Regions from separate parts of the Mesorhizobium sp. CCNWLY176 genome, predicted to be linked through region 2. Evidence: predicted binding sites of a transcription regulator. Region 2 holds the regulator's gene; each other region holds the start of a gene.

Region 1 (8,049 bases), on a different contig from region 2:
CAACACGGTGGCCAAGGGCGTGGAAAACATCGTCAGGATGGGCGTGTCCATGCTGACGCTGCACGCCTATCCCAAGGCGATGCGAGCCGCGGTCGAGGCTGCCAGGGGAAGCGATCTCTGCCTGCTTGCCGTGACTGTGTTGACCTCCATGGACCAGCAGGACGTCATCGACGCGGGCTACGAATATGATCCGCACACGCTGGTGCTGCGGCGTTCCGAACAGGCATTGCAGGCGGGCATGGGCGGCATTGTCTGCTCGGCCGACGAAGCATCCGCCGTGCGCAAGATCGTCGGACCCGACATGGCTGTTGTGACGCCGGGTATCCGCCCGGCGGGCAGCGACCACGGCGACCAGAAGCGTGTGATGACGCCGGCCCAGGCCATCCGCAACGGTTCCAGCCACCTCGTCGTCGCACGGCCGATCGTTGCGGCGGTTGACAGGCGAGCGGCGGCGCAGGCTATCCTCGCCGAAATGGCGCAGGCCTGAACAAAGAAGATTCTGGAGGACAAGATGGCCAAGGGATACTGGATCGCTCGCGTCGATGTTCGCGACCCCGAGGGTTACAAGGATTATGTTTCTACCGCGAAGCCCGCTTTCGAGCGCTTTGGCGCCAATTTTCTCGTTCGCGGCGGTGCGCATGAGGTCGTCGAAGGCCCCGGCCGCGCGCGCAATGTAGTGATTGAGTTTCCGTCACTGGCGGCAGCGCGCGATTGCTACAACTCACCCGAATACCAGGCCGCCAAGGCTATCCGGCAGAAATTCGCCGATGGCGAGATCGTATTGGTGGAAGGGCCAGCCTGACGCAGCGTCCGCCTGCCTGTTGCGGTGCAAAATGAAGGTTTGTGAGCCGGCAAGCACCGGCTGCAACGGTTTTTCAACACCTTGGACCAAAGTATGAGCATAATTCACGCAGCGTGACGTATTGCGCTGCAACAATTTCGCGCTACCTTGTAATAGGGCGCAAAAAGCTTCCGGACGGCTGTCTGGCCGGAGAAGGTTCTCGAATGTTCTATCAGTTTTATGAAATGAACCACGCGGCGCTTCAGCCGGCGAGAGCCTATGCCGACGCGGTGAAGATGTTCTATTCGAATCCGCTCAACCCGTTCTCACACACCCAATGGGGCAGGTCGATCGCAGCGACCGCCGAACTCTTCGAACGCACGACGCGCCGATACGGCAAGCCCCGTTTCGACCTTCCGCAGACGGTGGTGGACTGGAAAACCGTGCCGGTGACGGAAAAGATCGTCTGGTCGCGCCCTTTCTGCAATCTCCTGCATTTTGATCGTGCCTTGCCCGCTTCGCGCCGGCCGGACCAGAAGCTGCTTATCGTAGCGCCGATGTCGGGCCACTACGCGACTTTGCTGCGTGGCACGGTCGAAGCGATGATGCAGCATGCGGACGTCTACATCACCGACTGGACCGACGCGCGCATGGTGCCGGTGTCGGAAGGCAAGTTCGATCTCGATGACTACATCGATTACATCATCGATATGCTGCATGCGCTGGGTCCCGACACCCACGTCATGGCCGTTTGCCAGCCGTCGGTGCCGGTTCTGGCTGCCGCGGCGATCATGGAAGCGCGCGGCGATCGCTTCGCGCCGGCGACGATGACGCTCATGGGCGGGCCGATCGATACGCGCCGCAACCCCACCGCGGTCAATCTCCTGGCCGAGGAAAAGGGCATCGACTGGTTCCGCGACAACGTCATCATGCAGGTGCCGTGGCCGGTGCCCGGCTTCACCCGCGATGTCTATCCCGGCTTCCTTCAGCTTTCGGGCTTCATGAGCATGAATCTCGACCGGCATATCACCGCCCACAAGGACTTCTTCATGCACCTTGTGAAGAACGACGGCGACGGCGCCGAAAAGCACCGCGACTTCTATGACGAATATCTGGCGGTGATGGACCTGACCGCCGAATTCTACCTGCAGACCGTCGATACGGTGTTTGTCCGCCACGCCTTGCCCAAGGGCGAGATGACCCATCGCGGCGTTCCGGTCGACCCTGCTGCCATCCGCAATGTGGCGCTGCTGACGATCGAAGGCGAGAACGACGATATTTCGGGCCTGGGGCAGACCCAGGCGGCCCATGATCTTTGCGTCAACATCCCCGATGACATGCGCGCGCACTATATGCAGCCGGCTGTCGGTCACTATGGCGTGTTCAACGGTTCGCGCTTCCGCTCAGAGATCGTGCCGCGCATTGCCGATTTCATCAACAGCTATGGCCGGCAAAGCCGCGTGCCGCAGAAGCCGCGACTGGTACGCTCCGGCAAGTCCTGACCGCCATTGAGCGTAGGACGCAAGACAAGACCCTGTCCTTTTGATCAGGACAGGGATGCTTGTCGGTTCTGATATCCCGCGCTCGACCTATACGTGCAGGCCGATCTACCAATTTGCCTGAGGGCCGGGCCTTCTGTTGCAAAATCGTCGCTGTCCGGCCTCGTCGGTAACCATGAAGTCAATCATCCCTTCGCTGTAATTGACATTGACCCATCACGGACCTTAACGTTTTGTTAACAAACAGGGCGAACGGGACCGGGGCAATGAACTCCTCACCGAAAGCGTGGCGCGCATCCAGGCGTGTGGCATTGATGATCGGCTTGACGGCGACTGCATGGTCGATCTCGCCGGCTTTCGCGTCGTCGCCGATGGTCACCGGTGGTCTGACTTCGCAGCCGATCGGTCACTACGAATTCTGCAAGATCAATCCCTCCGAATGTTCCATACGCTCGCGCAACTCGGTTCCCGAACGCGTCACCGGGTCTCTCTGGAAGATGCTTGTTGCGGTCAATCTTGAGGTCAACCGGGCCGTTACGCCGATGAACGATTTTGACATCTACGGCAAGGACGAGGTCTGGGCCTATCCCGACAACGGCGTCGGCGATTGCGAGGACTACGTGCTCGAAAAGCGCCGGCAGCTAATCCACAAGGGTCTGTCGGTATCCAATCTGCTGATAACCGTCGTGCGCAAGCCGGACGGTGAAGGCCATGCGGTTCTGACCGTGCGAACCGACAAGGGTGACTTCGTCCTCGACAATCTGACGGATACCGTGCGCCAGTGGGACGAGACAGGCTATCGCTTCCTCAAGCGTCAGGCCAGCGATCATACCGGCCATTGGGTCACGATCCGTGAAGGCCAGGCACCGCTCGTCGGCGCGGTGCAATAACGACCGTCGCTCAAAACTGTGCACCGGTTTTGGGACAACGACATGTGTAAAAAATAAAAACTAAGGCGCGTCACGTTCTGTCAGGCCTTCACGGCAGGCACTTCTCCCTTCTACGCAGCCGCCTGTGCCAACCGGTCACCGGTCATCCGGTATGAAATAGCCTCCGCGAGATGAATACGGCCGACGGTTTCGCTGCCGTCGAGGTCGGCCAAAGTGCGCGCTACTTTCAACACGCGATGATAGGCGCGCGCCGAAAAGCCGAGCTTTTCACTTGCAACGTGCAACAGCGACAGGCCGGCTGCATCAGGTTTGGCTATCTCTTCGATGAGCGCGGTTGCGCAATGCGCATTGGTGAGCGACGCCGAAACCCCGGCACGCTCGAACCGGTCTCGCTGAATGGTGCGGGCGGTCGCCACGCGTGCCGCCACCGCGGCACTCTTTTCCGCCGCACCGGGCCGGATCAGGTCGCTCGCCGAAACCGCCGGCACTTCGATGCGCAGGTCGATCCGGTCGAGAAGCGGACCTGAAATCCGCGCCTGATAATCCGATTGGCAGCGCGGGCCGCGCGCGCAACGATAACCGGGCTCGCCGGCCATGCCGCAGCGGCACGGGTTCATCGCCGCGATCAGCTGGATGCGCGCCGGATAGGTGACACGATGATTGGCGCGCGCGATCATGCACTCGCCGGTCTCCAGCGGCTGGCGCAGCGCGTCGAGCGTCTGAGGCGAGAACTCCGGGAATTCGTCGAGGAACAGGACGCCGTTATGAGCGAGCGAAACCTCTCCGGGCCGCACCCGCAACCCGCCGCCGACCATCGCCGCCATCGATGCGGAATGGTGCGGCGCGCGAAAGGGCCGCCGGTCGGTCAGCCTGCCGCCCGCGAGCTCGCCGGCAACCGAGGCGATCATCGAGACTTCGAGCAGTTCCTTCGGCGCCAGCGGCGGCAGGATTGATGGCAGGCGCTGCGCGAGCATGGATTTTCCCGATCCGGGCGGCCCGACCATCATCAGATTGTGACCGCCTGCTGCTGCGACTTCCAGCGCACGTTTGGCGCTTTCCTGGCCCTTGATATCGGCAAGGTCCGGCAGGTCCGAAGCCGGCGCGTGGATACTCGCCTCCGGCCGCGACAGAACCTGCGTGCCACGGAAATGGTTGGCAATGGCGATCAGGCTTCGCGGTGCCAAGATGTCGATCTCCGAGCCTGCCCATGCCGCCTCCGGCCCTGAGGCGGCCGGACAGATCAGGCCCTTGCCTTCGGCATTGGCGGCCATCGCTGCCGGCAGCGCGCCGGACACCGCGGCGATCGTGCCGTCGAGCGACAATTCGCCAAGCACGACATAGCCGGAGAGCGCGTCGCCCGGGACGGCGCCAAGTGCCGCCATCAGGCCGAGCGCGATCGGCAGGTCGTAGTGGCTGCCTTCCTTCGGCAAATCTGCCGGTGCGAGATTGACGGTGACCTTCTTCGACGGCATCGACAGGCCGGATGCATGAAGGGCCGCCTGCACCCGCTCACGGCTTTCGGCCACCGCCTTGTCGCCCAGGCCGACGATATGCATGCCGACCTTCCCCGGTGCGACCATCACCTGCACGTCGACGGGAACCGCCTCGATGCCCTGGAATGCAACCGTGCGTATACGCGATACCATGCCGTCCCCCGACGCATGCGCGGGCATCGAATGCCCAGCCCAGTGATAACCCTGCGTCAGACAAGCATAGATTGTAGAGCAAATCAAGAACAAGACGGGAACAAAATTGCCGCGCAGATTGCAACCGGGTTGAGGCCGGTTGCAGCGCTGGAACATTCCGTGGCGTTTGCTGGGCGCGCAGCCTCAGCGCTTGGCTTCGACTGCGTCCCAGAAGAGTGCTGCGATATCCGCGCCGCCGAATTTCTTGACCTCGCGCACGCCGGTCGGTGAGGTGACGTTGATCTCGGTCATGTAGTCGCCGATCACGTCGATGCCGACGAGGATAAAGCCGCGTTCCTTGAGCGAAGGCCCGATGCGCGCGCAGATTTCACGCTCGCGTTCCGTCAGCTCGGTCTTTTCGGCGCGGCCGCCGACATGCATGTTCGAGCGGGAATCGTGCTCGGCCGGCACGCGGTTGATGGCGCCGACGGGCTCGCCGTCGATCAGGATGATGCGCTTGTCGCCCTTGCGCACATCCTTGAGATAGCGCTGGACGATGAAGGGTTCGCGGAACATCTGGCCAAACATTTCCAGCAGCGAGGCGAGGTTGCGGTCTGCCTCGAGCAGATGGAAGATGCCGGCGCCGCCATTGCCGTAAAGCGGCTTGACGATGATGTCGCCGAATTCCTTGCGGAAGGCCGCGACCTCAAGGGGGTCCTTGGTGATCAGCGTTTCCGGCATCAGGTCGGGAAACTCGGTGACGAAGATCTTTTCCGGGCTGTTGCGCACCCAGGCCGGATCGTTGACCACCAGCGTCTTGGGGTGAATGCGCTCCAGAATGTGCGTGGTGGTGATGTAGTTCATGTCGAAGGGCGGATCCTGCCGCAGCAGCACCACGTCCATTTCCGAGAGGTCGGTGCGCACGGGCTCGCCAAGCGTGAAGTGGTTGCCCTTCTCGTCGCGCACCTCCAGCGTTTCCAGCCGCGCGAACACCGTGCCGCCGATCATGGACAGCCGGTCAGGCGTATAATGGAACAGCTTGTGCCCGCGTCGCTGCGCCTCGAGCGAGAGCGCGAAACTGGTGTCGCCGGCAATGTTGACGGTGGAGATATGGTCCATCTGGACGGCGATGTTGAGCGGCATGAAGGCTTCTCCGGCGCTGCGGGCTTTTATCGTCGAGAGGATGTATAGCTTTGCCCGGCGTCTGCCAATGGCGACTTCGCTTCCTCCGACTGCCGGGACCTCACCTCACGCGAATGTCTCGGAATGTCATGACCGCGTTAACAGGACGCCAATCATTCTCGGCTAAGAAGCTGTGAGACGTGCCGAAGAGCACGCTTATCGAGGGTGGTCATGAACGCAGTCACGCCAATCCGTGCAGTTTCTGAAGATCAGATCGAGCTGACCATTCTCATGCCTTGTCTCAACGAGGCCGAAACGCTTGCGACCTGCATCGGCAAGGCGCAGCACTTTTTGCAGCAAGCCGGCGTCTCGGGCGAAGTTCTCATAGCCGACAATGGCAGCACCGACGGTTCGCAGCTCATCGCCACCAGTCTTGGCGCCCGGGTCGTGCCCGTTCAGGCGCGGGGCTACGGCGCAGCGATCCAGGGCGGCATAGCTGCTGCGCGCGGACGCTTCATCATCATGGGCGATGCCGACGATTCCTACGATTTCTGCGCGCTCGACGCTTTCGTGTCGCGTCTGCGTGACGATGCCGACCTGGTCATGGGAAACCGTTTTCAGGGCGGCATCGAAGCCGGCGCCATGCCGGTCCTGCACCGCTATCTCGGCAATCCCGTGCTGAGCTTCCTTGGCCGGCTGTTTTTCCGCATCAAGGCGGGAGATTTTCACTGCGGCCTGCGCGGCTTCAATGCGGAACGCATCCGGGAACTGGACCTCAAGACGGCGGGCATGGAATTCGCCAGCGAAATGGTGGTGCGCAGCGCGCTCGCCGGTTTGCGCATCGAGGAAGTGCCGACCACGCTGAAGCCGGACGGCCGCAGCCGCTCGCCACATCTCAAGACGTGGCGCGACGGCTGGCGTCATCTCAAATTCCTGCTGATGTACAATCCGCGCTGGCTGTTCTTCATTCCGGGCATGAGCCTCTGCGCACTTGGCCTGCTGCTTTCGACGCTGCTCTTCCTCGGCCCGTTGCAGGTCATTGACAATCTTTCGCTTGACCTCAACACCTTCGTCGCGGCGTGCTTCATGATCGTCGCCGGCGTCCAGCTCACCACCTTCGGCGTCCTGTCGCGATACTATGCCGACATCACCGGTATCCTGCCGGGGAATGCCCGCTCGGACTGGCTCACGCGCCATATCAGCACTGACCGGCTGGCACTCGGCGCGGGCGTCTGCCTGCTGGCTGGCCTGTCGTTCTTCGGCTATGCGACTTTGTCCTGGGCCAGCCTGAGTTTCGGGCCGCTCAACGACCCGGAAATCCCGCGCGTCGTGGTGTTCGGACTGACGCTGATCGTGATCGCGATGCAGGTGTTTTTCTCGGCCTTCCTGCTCGGCGTCCTGGAAATCCCGGTCATGCGCCGCAAATCCGGCGAAACCCTCGTCGCCGAGGCAGCAGCGCGCGCCCAAGCCTCCTGATGGTGGCGATGCTTCAAACGGCCTTTCGCCTGAGGTTCGTTCGTTTCGTCACGGTCGGCGTCGGCGCGGCCGCCCTGCTGCTCGTTCTATCCTATGTGCTGGCTTCCATCGGCCTGCCGCCTTTCGCGGCGGGTCTCATTGCCTATGCGGTGGCCTTCGTGGTCGCCTATTCTGCGCAGCGCGGCTGGACGTTTAGGGCCGCACACGGTCATGGCCACGCTTTGCCGCGCTATTTCGTCCTACAGGCCGGTTGCGCGCTGCTGTCGGGCGTGATCGCTCATATCGCGGTGGATCGCTTCCAGATGTCGCCACTGGCGATGTCGGTGCTCATCACGGTGGTCGCAAGCACGGTCAGCTATGTCGTCTCCTCGCTCTGGGTTTTCCCGGACAAGCCGGGCGGCAAACACTAGCTTTACCGTTTGTTGAACTGCGCGGATTAGGGTCACGTCGGGTTATGGGCGGGCTGTGAGCGAATGAGCGGATTGCATTCAACGATCGCGAAACGGGCGGCGCGTCTCTCGCCGGCGAGCAAGGATATCGCGCTGGCGCTGGGCGCGACACTGGTCGTCCTCGCCGTCAATGCCGCAACCGGTTTCAGGACATTGTCCAACCTCGGCGGTGACAATGACAGCCTGCTGCGGCTGGTTGAAGTTCGC
Region 2 (8,049 bases):
CGCGGCGTTGGTCAGGTGGTCGTCGCCGCGGATGATATGGGTGACGCCCATGTCGTGATCGTCGACCACGACGGCGTGCATGTAGGTCGGGTTGCCATCCGAACGCAGGATGATGAAATCGTCGAGATCCTTGTTGGGAAAGCGAACATCGCCCTGCACGCGGTCGCGCACGATCGTCTCGCCCTCAGTTGGCGCCTTGATGCGGATCGCGCCCTTCACCCCGGCAGGTGCCTCGGAAGGATCGCGGTCGCGCCAGCGGCCGTCGTAACGCGGCGGACGGCCCTCGGCACGGGCCTTTTCGCGCATTTCCGTGAGCTCTTCGGGGGAGGCGTAGCAGTAATAGGCCTTGCCAGCGCGAACCAGTTCCTCCGCTACCTCGCGGTGGCGCAGTGCGCGCTCGAACTGCGATACCGGCTCGCCTTCCCAGTGCAGGCCGAGCCAGGAAAGGCCATCCAGGATGGCGGCGGTCGCCGCATCGGTGGAGCGCTCGCGATCGGTATCCTCGATGCGCAGCAGCATCGTGCCGCCGGTGTGGCGCGCATAGAGCCAGTTGAACAGGGCCGTGCGGGCGCCGCCGATATGCAGATAGCCGGTGGGCGAGGGGGCGAAACGGGTAATGACTGTGTCGGACATTGGACTTCCAGAAGGCAGGGACGAGCCGGCGAGAGCCGAAGATGGCACGCATGGCAATTCGGTAGCGTTCATGTAGCATGGATGGTCAGGGGTGCAAGGGGCAGGGGCAAGTCGGGATAGGCGCGAGATGCGCGCGTGCCGGCCAGGGCCCCGAATTGGGGAAACTCTGGATGGCGCGCGAGACATCCACAGGCGAGGTGAGCGAGCGGGCGCAATTTGCCTATCCGCTTGACGCGCCGCTTGTCTCGCCTCCCTCGCGATCGCCGCCAGCCGAGCCGGCTCCGACACCGCTGGCACCTTGGAAATCTCGACCGCTGCTGTTTCCGGCAGCTTGGCGCAAGACGCTTCATTCCATTCCTTCACGTGCTCGAGCTACGCGATCCTTCGCGACGGCAATCGTCCTGGAACTCGAGCGTGGCACGCCCTTTCTTTTCATTCCGGTATTTCTAGCGCTCGGCGCCATCATCTATTACGGGCTCGAAGCCGAGCCGGATTTCCTGCCGATGTTTGGCGGCAGCGCCGTCCTGTCGGCTTTGCTCCTGCTTTTGCCTTCGCATCACCAACTGCTCCGTTTTGCGACCATGGGCGCATTGATCTGCGTCGTCGGCATGGGGTTTGCCAAGATCGAGACTTGGCGCGCGGGCACCAAGATCCTTGGCTCGGAAATTTCGACTCAACTGACCGGGCGTGTCGCAGGCATCGACCATATGGCCAATGGCCGTGTGCGATTGACCATTGATGTACTGGCAACGGCAAGGCCGACGCTGCGCTACGCGCCGGACCGCGTTCGCGTCTCGGCCCGGAAAATCCCGCCGGGGCTGATGGTCGGATCGGAAATCAGGGGCTCGGTCAAGCTGATGTCGCCTTCCGGCCCCGTGCGGCCCGACAGCTATGATTTTTCCTTCAAGAGCTATTTTGACAGAATTGGTGCAAGCGGCTTTTTTCTGCGTGGGCCTGAACTCGTAGAACCGACTGCTCAGTCTTCCGCCCGCGTTCGCTTCTCCATCTGGGTTGAAAATGCCCGCAATATCATTGCGGATCGCATCCGAAGCCAGATCGGCGGCCCGGAAGGTGAGATCGCGGCCGCTCTTGTGGTCGGCATTCGCGCCGGCATTCCCGAGGACATCAATGAATCGATGCGCCGCACGGGCATCTATCACATCATCTCGATCTCCGGCCTGCATATGGCGCTTGTAGCGGGAACGGTCATGGGGACGCTGCGCGCAGCATTTGCCTTGTTTCCGGGACTTTCTTCGCGCCGGCCGGTCAAGAAATATGCCGCCGCCGCAGCTCTTGTCGCGATCGCGTCTTATCTTTTCATCTCCGGCGGCGAGGTAGCGGCTCAACGCAGCTTCATCATGCTGGCGATCATGCTTGCGGCACTGCTGTTCGATCGCGGCGCGCTCACCATGCGCAATCTGGCGATCTCGGCCATAGTAGTCATTGCGATCTCGCCGCATGAGGTGATCGGCCCGAGCTTCCAGATGTCCTTTGCTGCGACCGCAGCGCTCGTCGGCGCTTATGCCCTGTGGGCGGAAAGGCGCTCGCAAAGGTCAAAACCTTTTGTTCCACCGGGCAATGTGTCGCTGATTGCCGGTTTGACCAGGCGCACGATCGGCTCCGTCGGCGCACTCGCCATGACCTCGATCATTGCCGGGCTCGCGACGACCGCATTTGGCGCCTATCACTTTCAAAGGGTCTCGCCGCTTAGCCTTCTCGCCAATCTCGGCGTCATGCCCGCCGTATCGATCCTTGTCATGCCTTTCGCCGTCGCCGGCTCATTGGCGATGCCGCTCGGCCTGGATGGTCCGTTCTTCTACGTCATGGGCAAAGGGCTGACGGCGATGATCGTCATTTCGCAATGGATATCGGATCGCTCGCCCGTCGATGCGGTCGGGCTGGTTTCGGGGCAATCCCTGGTATTGCTCACCGTCGCGCTGGTGATTGCGACCATGGCATCCACATGGCTGCGACTGCTGGCGGTGCCTTTCACGCTCGCTGGAATGCTGCTTCTGGCAGACGTTCGGGCGCCCGACATTCTCGTCTCGGAAGATGCGAGACTGGTGGCTGTACCGGTCGATGATGAAAATCTCGCAGTCAACCGCGCGCGGCCGAACGAATTCACGATCGAAAACTGGAAGCGCGCGCTGTTATCGGAAAATCTGATCAAGCCGGTCGATACGATTAACGATGCCGGCAAGAAAAAGCCAAGCCGGGAAGGGCGTCGTAATTCGTCGAACGGCACGTCCTTCGATGATTCCGCGGAAAATGAAGCAGCCGGTCTTGCATCAAGCGATACGACTATTTCGTCCGAACAATCTCCCGGAAAGCTGGCGAACTTGCTCCCCGCTGGTTTCGACTGCCACGATGGTCTTTGTCTGGCGACGCACCGATCCGGCGCGATTATCGCACACGCCGCCGATTGGCGTTCCGCGCGGCGCGCCTGCGATTATACGAGCCTTATCGTGGTCGACGACGCGACAGCCGAGGATGTCTGCGAGGAACCGGTGCCACTTGTCGTCACCAAACGCGAACTGGCCAAATTCGGCAGTGCCGCCATCTATCTGAATGGAGACATTTCAGAGCGACGCGCCGAAATCCGCTTTGCGCTGACACAACCGTATCGCCCCTGGCATACGCAGCGAGCCTTTTCTCGAGAGGCGCGCGGGTTGTCGCCATATCAACTAAGAGAAAGTAAGCCGGCGAACAATCAGTTCAAAAAGTCCAGATACTCAAATTCGCGAAGCGCCAAACCGTAACCTGGCGGCGCCGCGCATCATCAGTAGCGCCGGATCAATCCCACCAGCTTGCCCTGGACCTTCACGCGGTCAGGTCCGAAAATCCGCGTTTCATAGGCCGGGTTTGCTGCCTCCAGCGCAATCGATGCGCCCTTGCGGCGGAAGCGCTTGAGCGTGGCCTCCTCTTCATCCACCAGCGCAACGACGATTTCGCCGGGATTTGCCGTGTTGGCATTTCGGATGATGACCGTGTCGCCGTCAAAAATGCCGGCCTCGATCATCGAATCGCCTTTGACTTCAAGGGCGTAGTGCTCGCCGCCCATGATCATCTCCGGCGGCACGGAGATGGAATGCGTCTTGTGCTGGATGGCCTCGATCGGCACACCGGCGGCAATCCGGCCCATTACCGGGATTGATACAGCGGACCCGACATCGTCATTGCCGGCCACAGGGCTACGCGCAGGTTCCGGCCGACGGCCGAGGCTTCCTTCGATGACGCTCGGCGAGAATTTCGCGCGCTGCGGCGCCAGCCCGGGAGCCATGGAATCGGGCAAACGCAGAACTTCGAGCGCTCGAGCACGATTCGGTAGTCGGCGAATGAACCCGCGCTCTTCAAGAGCCGTGATCAACCTGTGGATGCCGGATTTCGACGCAAGGTCCAACGCTTCCTTCATTTCATCGAAGGAGGGGGGGATTCCGGCTTCTTTCATCCTCTCGTGGATGAACATTAGAAGCTCGTGTTGCTTGCGCGTCAGCATGGCCACCCCCGAAGAATCAAATCAAAAACAAAACCAGAACAAACACTATCTGTTCCATTTGTGTTCTGCAACCGTTTAAATTTTAATGAATATATTAACGTGGTGGAAACAATACGCGAACACTCCGACTTTGGAGACTCTCGACCGAACAGGAGCGGAACGAAAGTCTCTGAAGCTTCAGGTCAGCGAATTTTCAGGACGGTGCACGGCGCGCCGGCCTCAGCCGCCGGCGCAAAAGGCTCGCGGATAATCAATGCATTGGCCTCGGTGAAGGTCCTCAGCATCGAGGAGTCCTGGATCTCGAATGGCGTCGCAACGAGCCCGGTGTCGTCGTCTCGAAGAACGGCGCGCACATAGTCCTGACGCAGATCGTTGGCCTGCATCGCCGTGCCGAGGAACGCCTCATGAATGTCCGGCACATGGTGTCGCCCGCCAAGCCGCGCCAGCAGCGGCTTCAGGAACAGATGCGAGCAGACGAGGCTCGCCACCGGATTTCCGGGCAGGCCGATGCAGCGGGTGTGTCCAAGCCTGCCGAACATCAGCGGCTTGCCGGGCCGCATTGCAATCTTCCAGAAATCGAGGGTTACGCCTTCCTCGGTCAGCACGTCGTGGATGAAATCGTGGTCGCCAACCGATGCGCCGCCCAGCGTCACGATCACGTCAGCGCCGGCCTCCACGGCGCGCTTGATCAGCGCCGAGATGGCCTCCTTGCGATCGGGCGCGATGCCGAGGTCGAGCACCCGTGCGCCAACCGATTCGGCGATCGCTGCCACGCCATAGCTGTTGGAGGCGATGATCTGGTCGGGGCCTGGTTCGCTGCCCGGCGGCAAAAGCTCGTCGCCGGTGGCGATGATCGCCAGCAGCGGTTTCTTCACGACCGGCAGGCGAGGGTGATTGGCCGCTGCCGCCAGGGACAATGCGCCGGCATCCAGAACCCTGCCTTTTTCAAGCAGCAGGTCGCCTGTGGAAAAATCGAGACCCTTGCGCCTAATGTGCCGCCCGGCATCAACCGTTTCGGTGACCTCAACGGTCTTGCTATCGAGTTTGCGGGTATTCTCCTGGATGACGATGGTGTCGGCACCGTCCGGCATCGGCGCGCCGGTAAAGATGCGCACGGCCTGATGCGGCTCTACTTTGCCGGCAAAGCGCCGCCCGGCCGGAGCTTCGCCGATGACATTCAGCGTTGCCGGGACATTGGCGACGTCAGCACTGTGCACCGCATATCCGTCCATGGCGGATGCGTCGAACGGCGGCTGCGTGCGCAGCGCTCGGACAGGTTCGGCCAGCACACGGCCTGCAGCCTCGGCCAAGGGCACAGACTCTGCATTGCCGGGACCGGCGCCATCGAGCAGGCGTTGCAGGGCGTCGGTGACCGGCAGAAGCGCCATCTCTATGCACCAGCCCGGTAATCGCCGGATTTGCCGCCGGTCTTCTGAACCAGTCTTATGCCGGAAATGACCATGCCGCGATCGACGGCCTTGGCCATGTCGTAGATGGTCAGGCAGGCGACGGAAGCCGCAGTCAACGCTTCCATTTCGACGCCGGTTTTGCCGGTCACGCGGGCAAGTGCGGTCACGCGCAGGCCGGGCAAGGAATCGTCCGGCTCGATATCGACCGAAACCTTGGTCAACAGCAGCGGATGGCAGAGCGGGATGAGCTCATGCGCCCGCTTGGCCGCCATGATGCCAGCGATACGCGCCGTGCCGAGCACGTCGCCCTTCTTGGCATTGCCCTCGCGGATCAATTTCAGCGTCTCGGGCAGCATGGTGACAAAGCCCTCGGCGATCGCCGTGCGCTCGGTTTCAGCCTTTTCGCCGACATCGACCATATGCGCCTGGCCTTCGACGCCGAGATGGGTGAGGGCGGGTTTGGCGCTCATGGCCTAGCCGTTTACCGCTTGCGCGGACTTGCCGGTGAGCAGCGCCCGCGTTGCCGCCGCCACGTCCTGCTGCCGCATCAGGCTCTCGCCGACCAGGAATGTGCCGATGCCGAAGTGCTCCAGCCGCCGGCAATCCTCATGGGTGAAGATGCCGCTTTCGCCGACCAGCAGGCGGTCGTCGGGCACCAGTGACGACAATCTTTCGGATGTCTCAAGGCTCGTCTCGAAGGTGCGCAGGTTGCGGTTGTTGATGCCGATCAGCCGCGAGGACAGTTTCAGCGCCCGTTTCGTCTCGGCCTCGTCGTGCACTTCGATGAGCACGTCCATGCCGAGCTCGAATGCAGACTCCTCAAGCGCCTTGGCATCGTCGTCGGTCAGGCTCGCCATAATGACCAGAATGGCATCCGCGCCCCAGGCGCGCGCTTCATAGACCTGATAGGGTTCGAACATGAAATCCTTGCGCAGGGCCGGCAATGTGCAGGCAGCACGCGCGTGGGTCAGGAATTCAGGTGCGCCCTGGAAGGAAGGCGTGTCGGTCAGCACCGAAAGGCAGGCTGCACCTCCTTCTTCGTAAGCCTGCGCCAGCGCTGGCGGATCGAAATCCGGACGAATCAATCCCTTGGAGGGGCTCGCCTTCTTGATTTCGGCGATCAGCGCGAAGCCGCCGGCATCCCGTTTTGCCTGCAAGGCAGCGTGAAAGCCGCGCGGCGCATCGGCGTCGCGGGCGCGTGCCTTGAGTTCTGCAAGCGGTGTGCGGGCCTTGGCGGCGGCGATCTCGTCGCGCTTGTAGGCCTCGATCCGGGTCAGAATATCGGCCATCGCTCTATCCGTTCGAAACTTTTACCAGCGCGTCGAGGACGCCGAGCGCGCGGCCATTGTCGATCGCCGCTGCGGCAGCTTTCACGCCGTCGGCAAGCGTCGCGGCCTTTCCGGCAATCACCAGTCCTGCACCGGCATTCATCAGCACCGTATCACGGTAAGCACCGGGCGCACCCGATAGCATATCGCGCAGCGCCTTGGCGTTGAAGGCCGCGTCGCCGCCGCGCAGATCGTCCTTGCTGTGCCGCTTGAGACCGAATTGCTCAGGCGTCAAAACGAAACTCGTCAAAGCGCCACCGGCAAGTTCGGCCACATGCGTTTCGCCGGTCGTGGTTATCTCGTCATAGCCGTCGCCATGGACCACCCAGACATGCTCGCCGCCAAGCGCCTTCAGCGTCTCGGCAACCGGTTGCACCCATTCGGGTGAAAACACGCCGACCATCTGGCGGGTGACGCCGGCCGGGTTGGAGAGAGGGCCAAGGATATTGAAGATCGTGCGGGTGCCGAGTTCGACGCGCGTCGGTCCGACATGGCGCATCGCGGGATGATGCGCCGGCGCGAACATGAAGCCGACGCCGGCTTCGCGAATGCAGTCGCCGATCGCCTCCGGGGTGAGATCGATCTTCACGCCGAGCGCGATAAGCACATCGGCCGCGCCCGTCTGCGAGGACAGGCCACGATTGCCATGCTTGGCCACTGGCACGCCGCAACCGGCGATGACGAAGGCCGAGGCGGTCGAGATATTGACGCTGTGCGAGCCGTCCCCGCCGGTGCCGACGATGTCGACGGATCCAGCGGGCGCATCGACCCGCAGCATCTTTGCGCGCATCGTTGCAACGGCGCCGGAGATTTCATCGACGGTCTCGCCGCGCACGCGCAGTGCCATCAGGAAAGCGCCGATCTGGCCGGGCGTGGCTTCGCCCGACATGATGATGTCGAAGGCTTCCTTGGCCTCCTCGAAAGTCAGGGCCGCTCCCGTGGCGACCTTGGCGAGATGCGGTTTGAGCGTGGTCATCGTCAGAAGGCGAGTGCCTGGGTGACGGCGTTTCGGTTGATCTCGACGGTATACTGCGTCTGCAACCGCGCCACCAACTGGTCCAGAAAATCGTCGGACATGCCGGCTGCAAACTGCTTGCGCGCATCCTCGGGCACGGTGTCGGCGCCTGCGCCGGCAGGCTCGAACACCTCGGCAACCCTGAACAGGATCTGTGCATCCCCGGCC
Region 3 (8,049 bases), on a different contig from region 2:
TGCCTTACTGGAGCATCCCTGAAGACGCGCTCGATGATCCCGAAGAGATGACGGTCTGGGCGCGCAGGGCCTATGAGGCGGGCTTGCGCGCCGGCAAGTGAGTGCCCGGTTCTTGAGCCGGGCTTGTTGCCGAGAGCGCCTCGCGCATCGGCAATCCGCGCATCAGAGCGACTATTGTGGCGCCTGCCAATGCCGCGAGTGAATATGCGGGATCGAGCGCTCGAATCGAAAAGAGGGATTTCCGGTCGAAACCGACGGTTGTTCCGTCGTCTTCCATGATGATGCCGCATGCGAGGCCGCGCTCGCGCAGCTCCTCTGCAATCGATGCAATCTCGCTCTTTCCTCTATCGCCCGAAAGCACAATGGCGCCTTCGCGTTTCATGAAAAGGCATGCGAGTTCAGGCAGAAGATTCGCGAAACGCAGGATCCTGGTCGAAGACTCTGCAATCGCAAACAACGGCTTGCCGGCGGCGAGCGTTGCGAGCTTTTCGAGGGCAGCGGCGGGCATGGCGGCATCGCAAAGAATTGCGTCGGATTGCGCCACCGCCTCGCGCATCTTCGAACGCCGCATCTGCTTCGGAAAGACAAGGTCGTAGAGCGCCGTGTCGTCGAGCCCGGCAATGAGGCGGTGGTCGCTGTCCAGCAAGACCGTCCGGCTCGGCGTCTTGCGATCCAGGAAAATCACGGAAAGGTCCGAAATACCTTCTGCGGCAATGGCGCAGGATACGGTTTCGCCCGCGACGTCTCCGCCTCTCACCGAGATCAGCGAAGCGGAGTCGCCGTGTCGTATGACTATCCGCGCGGCATTGAACGCATCGCCGCCGACATCCTCGCGCATCACGCCCGGATTGAATTCGCCGGGCGTGAATGAGCCTGTGATCTGGCCGTGCCGGACTATATGCGCGCCGCCTATGGCCAGAATTCTGGAAGACTTCATCGCGCATCCTGTTAAAATGAAAACCCGGTGGCGGATCTTGCGGATCTTATCGCGCGGGCATGGGTGTTGGACAATCCGAAGCAGCGATTCGCGGAGGCTGCGCCTCCGGCAGCCAAATGCCTGCGCAATCGCAGCTATCAGTGTGTGTCTATGGTACAAAAATAGAACATGTGTGGAAATCGATTATTTATCAACCACTTGAGACCTCTTGCCAAATTAGAACAAAAGAGGTACATGTTGATGACAAAACCGGGTTGCCCGGCCTTTCATTGACGTCCAAGGGGTAATGTATCATGGCTCAGAATTCGTTGCGGCTTGTAGAGGACAAAACGGTGGACAAATCAAAGGCTCTGGATGCCGCGCTGTCGCAGATCGAGCGCGCTTTCGGAAAAGGTTCGATCATGCGCCTCGGCGCAAATGAGAAGATTGTCGAGATAGAGACGGTTTCGACCGGCTCTCTCGGCCTGGATATCGCGCTCGGTGTCGGCGGCCTGCCGCGCGGCCGCATCATCGAAATCTACGGTCCGGAAAGCTCGGGCAAGACGACGATGGCGCTGCATACGGTTGCCGAGGCGCAGAAGAAGGGTGGCATTTGCGCATTCGTCGATGCCGAGCATGCCCTTGATCCGGTTTATGCCCGCAAGCTTGGGGTCGATCTCGAGAACCTCCTGATCTCGCAGCCGGATACCGGTGAGCAGGCTCTGGAGATTTGCGATACGCTGGTGCGCTCAGGCGCTGTTGATGTTCTGGTCGTCGACTCTGTTGCGGCACTCACGCCGCGGGCCGAAATCGAAGGCGAGATGGGTGATTCCCTGCCGGGTCTGCAGGCGCGCCTGATGAGCCAGGCGCTACGCAAGCTGACAGCTTCCATCTCCCGTTCGAACACGATGGTCATCTTCATCAACCAGATCCGCATGAAGATCGGCGTGATGTTCGGTTCGCCCGAGACGACGACCGGCGGTAACGCGCTAAAATTCTATGCTTCGGTTCGCCTCGACATCCGTCGCATTGGTGCGGTCAAGGATCGCGATGAGGTCGTTGGCAACCAGACCCGCGTCAAGGTGGTGAAGAACAAGCTGGCGCCGCCCTTCAAGGTGGTCGAATTCGACATCATGTATGGCGAAGGTGTTTCTAAGACCGGCGAACTTGTCGATCTCGGCGTGAAGGCCGGCGTGGTCGAGAAGTCGGGCGCATGGTTCTCCTATAATTCACAGCGTCTCGGCCAGGGCCGTGAAAACGCAAAGCTGTTCCTGCGCGATAATCCTGACACGGCTCGCGAGATCGAACTGCTCTTGCGGCAGAACGCAGGATTGATCGCCGAGAAATTCCTTGAAGGTGGACCGGAAGCCGATTTCGAGGATGATGCTGGCGAAGCCAACGAAGCATAGGCTGGTCGCGCTTCAGCTGTTTTGACAAACCGCCGACCTTTGTGCCGGCGGTTTTGTTTTGAACCGGCGCGGCCTTTCGCGGATATGGATTTGCGGTACTTTGGCGTTCTGGACAGGTGTGGGTGCGAAGGCTAAAAGGCCATGTCCATTTTCCGCCTTCAGCACGGCGGAGCTCTCACAAAGGCAAAGACATGAGTGGCGTAAACGAAATCCGGTCGACTTTTCTCGACTATTTCCGGAAGAACGAGCACGAGGTCGTTCCGTCGAGCCCGCTCGTGCCGCGCAACGACCCGACGCTCATGTTCGTCAATGCCGGCATGGTCCAGTTCAAGAATGTGTTCACCGGTCTGGAGACGCGTTCCTATTCGCGTGCCACGACCGCCCAGAAGAGCGTGCGCGCCGGCGGCAAGCATAACGACCTCGACAATGTCGGCTATACCGCGCGCCATCTCACCTTCTTCGAGATGCTCGGCAATTTTTCCTTCGGTGATTATTTCAAGGAGCGCGCGATCGAGCTCGCCTGGAACCTGATCACGAAGGAGTTCGGACTTTCCAAGGACAAGCTGCTCGTCACTGTCTACCACACCGACGATGAGGCGGTGGGCTATTGGAAGAAGATCGCCGGCTTTTCCGACGATCGCATCATCCGCATCGCGACCTCGGACAATTTCTGGGCGATGGGCGATACCGGGCCGTGCGGGCCATGCTCGGAGATATTCATCGACCGCGGCGAGCATATCTGGGGTGGCCCTCCCGGCAGCCCGGAAGAAGATGGCGACCGCTTCCTGGAGTTCTGGAACCTCGTCTTCATGCAGTATGAGCAGGTGACGAAGGAGGAGCGCGTTGCGCTGCCGCGTCCCTCAATCGACACTGGCATGGGGCTGGAGCGCATGGCTTCGATCCTGCAGGGCGTGGAAAGCGTCTTCGAGACGGACCTGTTCCGCCATCTGATCGACGTCACGGCTTCCGCCCTCGGCCGCGCTCCCGATGCCGACACCGTTGCGTCGTTCCGTGTGATCGCCGACCATCTGCGCTCGTCTTCCTTCCTTGTCGCTGACGGCGTGCTGCCCTCGAACGAGGGACGCGGCTATGTGCTGCGGCGCATCATGCGCCGGGCCATGCGCCACGCACAATTGCTCGGCGCGAACGAGCCGCTGATGTGGAAGCTGGTGCCGGCGCTGGTGCGCGAAATGGGCCAGGCCTATCCCGAACTCGGACGCGGCGAGGCGCTTATCACGGAGACGCTGAAGCTCGAGGAGACGCGCTTCGGCAAGACGCTCGCACGCGGCCTCGGACTGCTCGCCGACGCGACCGAAACGCTTGGCGACGGTGACATGCTGGACGGCGAGACGGCGTTCAAGCTCTATGACACCTACGGTTTCCCGCTCGATCTTACGCAGGATGCGCTGCGTCAGCGCAACATCTCGGTGAATCTGGCCGGCTTTACCGAGGCGATGGAGCGGCAGAAGGCCGAGGCGCGCGCCAACTGGGCCGGCTCCGGCGAGGCGGCGACCGAAACCGTCTGGTTCTCCGTCCGCGAAAAGGCGGGTGCGACGGAATTCCTCGGCTACGAGACCGAGCAGGCGGAAGGCATCGTTCTGTCGCTGGTGAAGGACGGCGCGGTCGTGGATGCGGCCAAGGAGGGCGAGCAGGTCGCTGTCATTGTCAACCAGACGCCGTTTTACGGCGAGTCCGGTGGCCAGATGGGCGACACCGGGATTATCTCCGGCGAAGGCTTTTCGATCGAGGTTTCGGATACGCAGAGGAAGGCAGACGGCCTGTTCGTCCACAACGGCAACGTGACGAAGGGCGCGGTGAAGACAGGCGCTGCCGTCGAACTGAAGGTCGACCATGCGCGTCGCACGAGGTTGCGGGCCAACCATTCGGCGACGCATCTCATCCACGAGGCGCTGCGCGAGGTGCTGGGCACCCATGTTGCGCAGAAGGGCTCGCTGGTCGCGCCCGAGCGGCTTCGCTTCGACATTTCGCATAACAAGCCGATTGCTTCGGAGGAGCTCGAGGAGGTCGAGCGCATGGCGAACGAGATCGTCGTGCAGAACAGCCCGGTCACCACGCGGCTGATGTCCGTGGACGATGCGATCGCGGAAGGCGCGATGGCGCTGTTCGGCGAAAAATACGGCGATGAGGTCAGGGTCGTTTCCATGGGCACCGGTGTTTCCGGCGTCAAGGCGAACCGGCCTTATTCGGTCGAACTCTGCGGTGGCACGCATGTCAGGTCGACCGGTGACATCGGCCTGGTGCGCATCGTGGCGGACAGTGCGGTGGCGGCAGGCGTCCGGCGCATCGAGGCGCTGACAGGCGAGGCGGCGCGCCGCCATCTCGACGAACAGGACCGGCGGTTGAAGGCTGCTGCTGCAACCCTCAAAGTCGCGCCGGGCGACGTGCCTGCGCGCGTGGAGGCGCTGCTCGATGAGCGCAAGAAGCTGGAGCGTGAACTGACCGAAGCGCGCAAGAAGCTCGCCCTTGGTGGTTCTTCAGCCAATGGCGCTGCCGAAGAACGCGAAACCGTGGCCGGCGTCGGCTTCCTCGGCAAGTCCGTTTCAGGCGTGACGCCGAAGGATCTCAAGCCGCTGGCCGATGCCGGAAAGAGCTCACTCGGTTCGGGCGTTGTCGTGTTCGTCGGCTCCGGTGATGACGGCAAGGCGAGCGTTGTCGTCGGCGTGACGGATGATCTGACGGCGCGCTTCAGCGCGGTCGATCTGGTGCGCGTTGCATCTGCCGCACTCGGCGGGCAGGGTGGCGGTGGCCGCGCCGACATGGCCCAGGCCGGTGGTCCAGATGGCAGCAAGGCGTCCGAGGCCATCGCGGCGGTCAGGGCGGCGCTGGCGGGCGCCTGACGCAACTTTCATTCGGAATCGAAAAGGCCCGCAGCAGATGCCGCGGGCCTTTTCGTTTGTTGGGTTATGGTCTTACCGGGCGTTCTTCACGCCCGGTAGATCTGAAGATCAGGCGGCCATTGCTTTCTTGAGGTTCTCGTCGATCTTGTCGAGGAAGCCGGTGGTCGAAAGCCACGGCTGGTCCGGGCCGATCAGCAGCGAAAGATCCTTGGTCATGTAGCCGGCTTCGACGGTCTGGATGCAGACGCGCTCGAGCGTATCGGCGAACTTCTTCAGTTCAAGGTTGTCGTCGAGCTTGGCGCGATGGGCGAGGCCGCGTGTCCAGGCGAAGATCGAGGCGATCGAATTGGTCGAGGTTTCTTCGCCCTTCTGGTGCTGGCGATAATGGCGTGTGACCGTGCCGTGCGCGGCTTCGGCCTCGACAGTCTTGCCATCCGGCGTCATCAGCACCGAGGTCATCAGGCCGAGCGAGCCGAAGCCTTGTGCGACCGTGTCGGACTGGACGTCGCCGTCATAGTTCTTGCAGGCCCAGACATAGCCGCCCGACCACTTCAGGCTGGAGGCAACCATGTCGTCGATCAGGCGGTGTTCGTACCAGATCTTCTTTTCCTTGAACTGCGCCTCGAACTCCTGCTCGTAGACTTCCTGGAAGATGTCCTTGAAGCGGCCGTCATAGGCCTTGAGGATCGTGTTCTTGGTGGAGAGATAGACCGGATAGCCGCGCAGCAGGCCGTAGTTCAGCGAGGCGCGCGCGAATTCGCGGATCGACTCATCGAGATTGTACATGGCCATGGCAACGCCGGAGCCGGGCGCGTCGAACACCTCATGCTCGATCGTCTGGCCGTCTTCGCCAACGAACTTGATCGTCAGCTTGCCCTTGCCCGGGAACCTGAAATCGGTGGCGCGGTACTGGTCGCCGAAGGCATGACGGCCGACGATGATCGGCTTCGTCCAGCCCGGAACCAGCCGCGGAACGTTCTTCATGATGATCGGTTCGCGGAAGATGGTGCCGCCCAGAATGTTGCGGATGGTGCCATTGGGCGACTTCCACATCTTCTTCAGCTTGAATTCCTCGACGCGCTGCTCGTCCGGCGTGATCGTGGCGCATTTGACGCCGACGCCGTACTTCTTGATCGCGTTGGCGGCGTCGATCGTCACCTGGTCGTCGGTCGCGTCGCGATGCTCCACGCCGAGATCGAAATATTTCAGATCGATGTCGAGATAGGGGTGGATCAGCTTGTCCTTGATGAACTGCCAGATGATGCGGGTCATCTCGTCGCCATCGAGTTCGACGACCGGATTATCCACCTTGATTTTCGTCATTGAGAAATGCCTCTTTCTGGGAGAGGAACAGAGTTGTTCCAAGGGCTTCGCGAAGGGTTGCGGCCCGTATAGCAAAGCACCGTTGGCTGCGCAAACGCTACATCGGGAAACGTTCGCTCGTTTGCCAATGATGTCAAAAGCCACCATCATTGGGTCAAGATGTTGGGCTGAAAACGGTTGGCGCGCCGTCCCTTGCAAGGTTTCGTTTCACTGAAAACTGTGCGAGAGAGGCCGCGAACAAAACGGTTTCAGATATGGCAGGCACTGATCGCGAAAAACCCCTGATTGCCGAAGGCCCGGCGATCATTCTTGTCGAGCCTCAGCTCGGCGAGAATATCGGCATGGTCGCGCGCGCCATGGCGAATTTCGGCCTGTCCGAACTGCGGTTGGTCAAGCCGCGCGATGGCTGGCCAAGCGAAAAGGCCCGGGCTGCAGCCAGCAAGGCCGATCATGTGATCGACGGCGTCGTCGTCTTCGACGATCTGCAATCTGCGGTCGCCGACCTCAATTTCCTTTTTGCCACCACTGCGCGGGAGCGCGACGGCTTCAAGCATGTGCGCGGACCAGTGGAGGCGGGCAGGATGCTGCGTAGCCGCTTTGTTGCGGGCGAGCGCACCGGCATACTCTTCGGACGCGAACGCTTTGGCCTGTCCAACGAGGAAGTGGCGATGGCCGATGAGATCGTTACCTTTCCGGTCAATCCGGCCTTTGCTTCGCTGAATATCGCGCAAGCGGTGCTGCTGATGTCCTATGAATGGATGAAGTCGGGCCTTGAGGATGTCGATGTGACGCCGTTCACCAGCCCGGCACAGACGCCGGCCAGCAAGACCCATCTGAACGGCATGCTCAGCCATCTGGAAGCAGCGCTGGATGCGCGTGGTTACTTCCGGCCGCTGGCCAAGAAGCCGAAGATGCTGGACAATATGCGCGCCGTGTTCACGCGCGCCGCCTTCACGCTGGAGGAGATCAAGCTGTTGCGCGGGGTCATTTCCTCGCTGGACTATTTCTCACCAAAAGTGCCGCGCGGCGCCGGCTACCCAGAGCGCAAGGCCGAGGCCGATCGCGCCACGCATCCCGCAACGCAGAAAGCGGAAAAAGCGCACGATGACTGATCGCCCGGTGCTGATGTTCGATTCGGGTATCGGCGGGCTGACGGTGCTGCGCGAGGCGCGGGTGCTGATGCCGGATCGGCGTTTCGTCTATGTCGCCGACGATGCCGGTTTTCCCTACGGCGAATGGGAGGAGGAGGCGCTCAAGCGCCGCATAGTCGATCTTTTCGGCAGCCTGATCGAGGAACATCGGCCCGAGATCGCCGTCATCGCCTGCAACACGGCGTCGACCTTGGTCATGGCGGACCTGCGCGCAGCCTGTCCGAAGACACCATTTGTGGGCACCGTTCCGGCGATAAAGCCGGCGGCTGAGCGAACACGTTCGGGCTTCGTCTCTGTGCTGGCGACGCCGGGCACGGTCAAGCGCGCCTATACGCGCGACCTGATCCAGTCATTCGCCGCGCAGTGCCATGTGCGCCTCGTCGGCAGCCAGA

What was found. The regulator LexA, encoded in region 2, represses DNA repair genes until DNA is damaged. The targets are predictions, from matches to a motif close to TGTTCNNNNTGTGTTCNG.
Region 1: WBQ96_RS12455 (YifB family Mg chelatase-like AAA ATPase) is a predicted target of LexA. The motif match lies at 4,902-4,919, and genes of this name have one in related genera.
Region 3: recA (recombinase RecA) is a predicted target of LexA. The motif match lies at 1,089-1,106, and genes of this name have one in related genera.

What each region holds. Positions count from the first base shown of each region.
Region 1 is NZ_JBBBDZ010000006.1:148,377-156,425, reverse strand. Features, by position in the region: gene pyrF (orotidine-5'-phosphate decarboxylase) at 1-487, shown strand, start outside; gene WBQ96_RS12470 (DUF1330 domain-containing protein) at 512-802, shown strand; gene WBQ96_RS12465 (polyhydroxyalkanoate depolymerase) at 1,006-2,283, shown strand; gene WBQ96_RS12460 (transglutaminase-like cysteine peptidase) at 2,547-3,170, shown strand; gene WBQ96_RS12455 (YifB family Mg chelatase-like AAA ATPase) at 3,281-4,816, opposite strand; gene gshB (glutathione synthase) at 5,000-5,938, opposite strand; gene WBQ96_RS12445 (glycosyltransferase family 2 protein) at 6,149-7,393, shown strand; gene WBQ96_RS12440 (GtrA family protein) at 7,402-7,803, shown strand; gene WBQ96_RS12435 (GtrA family protein) at 7,867-8,049, shown strand, end outside.
Region 2 is NZ_JBBBDZ010000016.1:131,772-139,820, forward strand. Features, by position in the region: gene gltX (glutamate--tRNA ligase) at 1-633, opposite strand, end outside; gene WBQ96_RS23105 (ComEC/Rec2 family competence protein) at 804-3,392, shown strand; gene lexA (transcriptional repressor LexA) at 3,413-4,129, opposite strand; gene WBQ96_RS23115 (molybdopterin molybdotransferase MoeA) at 4,312-5,517, opposite strand; gene moaC (cyclic pyranopterin monophosphate synthase MoaC) at 5,520-6,008, opposite strand; gene trpC (indole-3-glycerol phosphate synthase TrpC) at 6,012-6,827, opposite strand; gene trpD (anthranilate phosphoribosyltransferase) at 6,832-7,842, opposite strand; gene WBQ96_RS23135 (peptidylprolyl isomerase) at 7,845-8,049, opposite strand, start outside.
Region 3 is NZ_JBBBDZ010000007.1:95,135-103,183, reverse strand. Features, by position in the region: gene WBQ96_RS13695 (TfoX/Sxy family protein) at 1-101, shown strand, start outside; gene WBQ96_RS13690 (PfkB family carbohydrate kinase) at 71-937, opposite strand; gene recA (recombinase RecA) at 1,231-2,325, shown strand; gene alaS (alanine--tRNA ligase) at 2,517-5,183, shown strand; gene WBQ96_RS13675 (NADP-dependent isocitrate dehydrogenase) at 5,292-6,506, opposite strand; gene WBQ96_RS13670 (RNA methyltransferase) at 6,761-7,618, shown strand; gene murI (glutamate racemase) at 7,611-8,049, shown strand, end outside.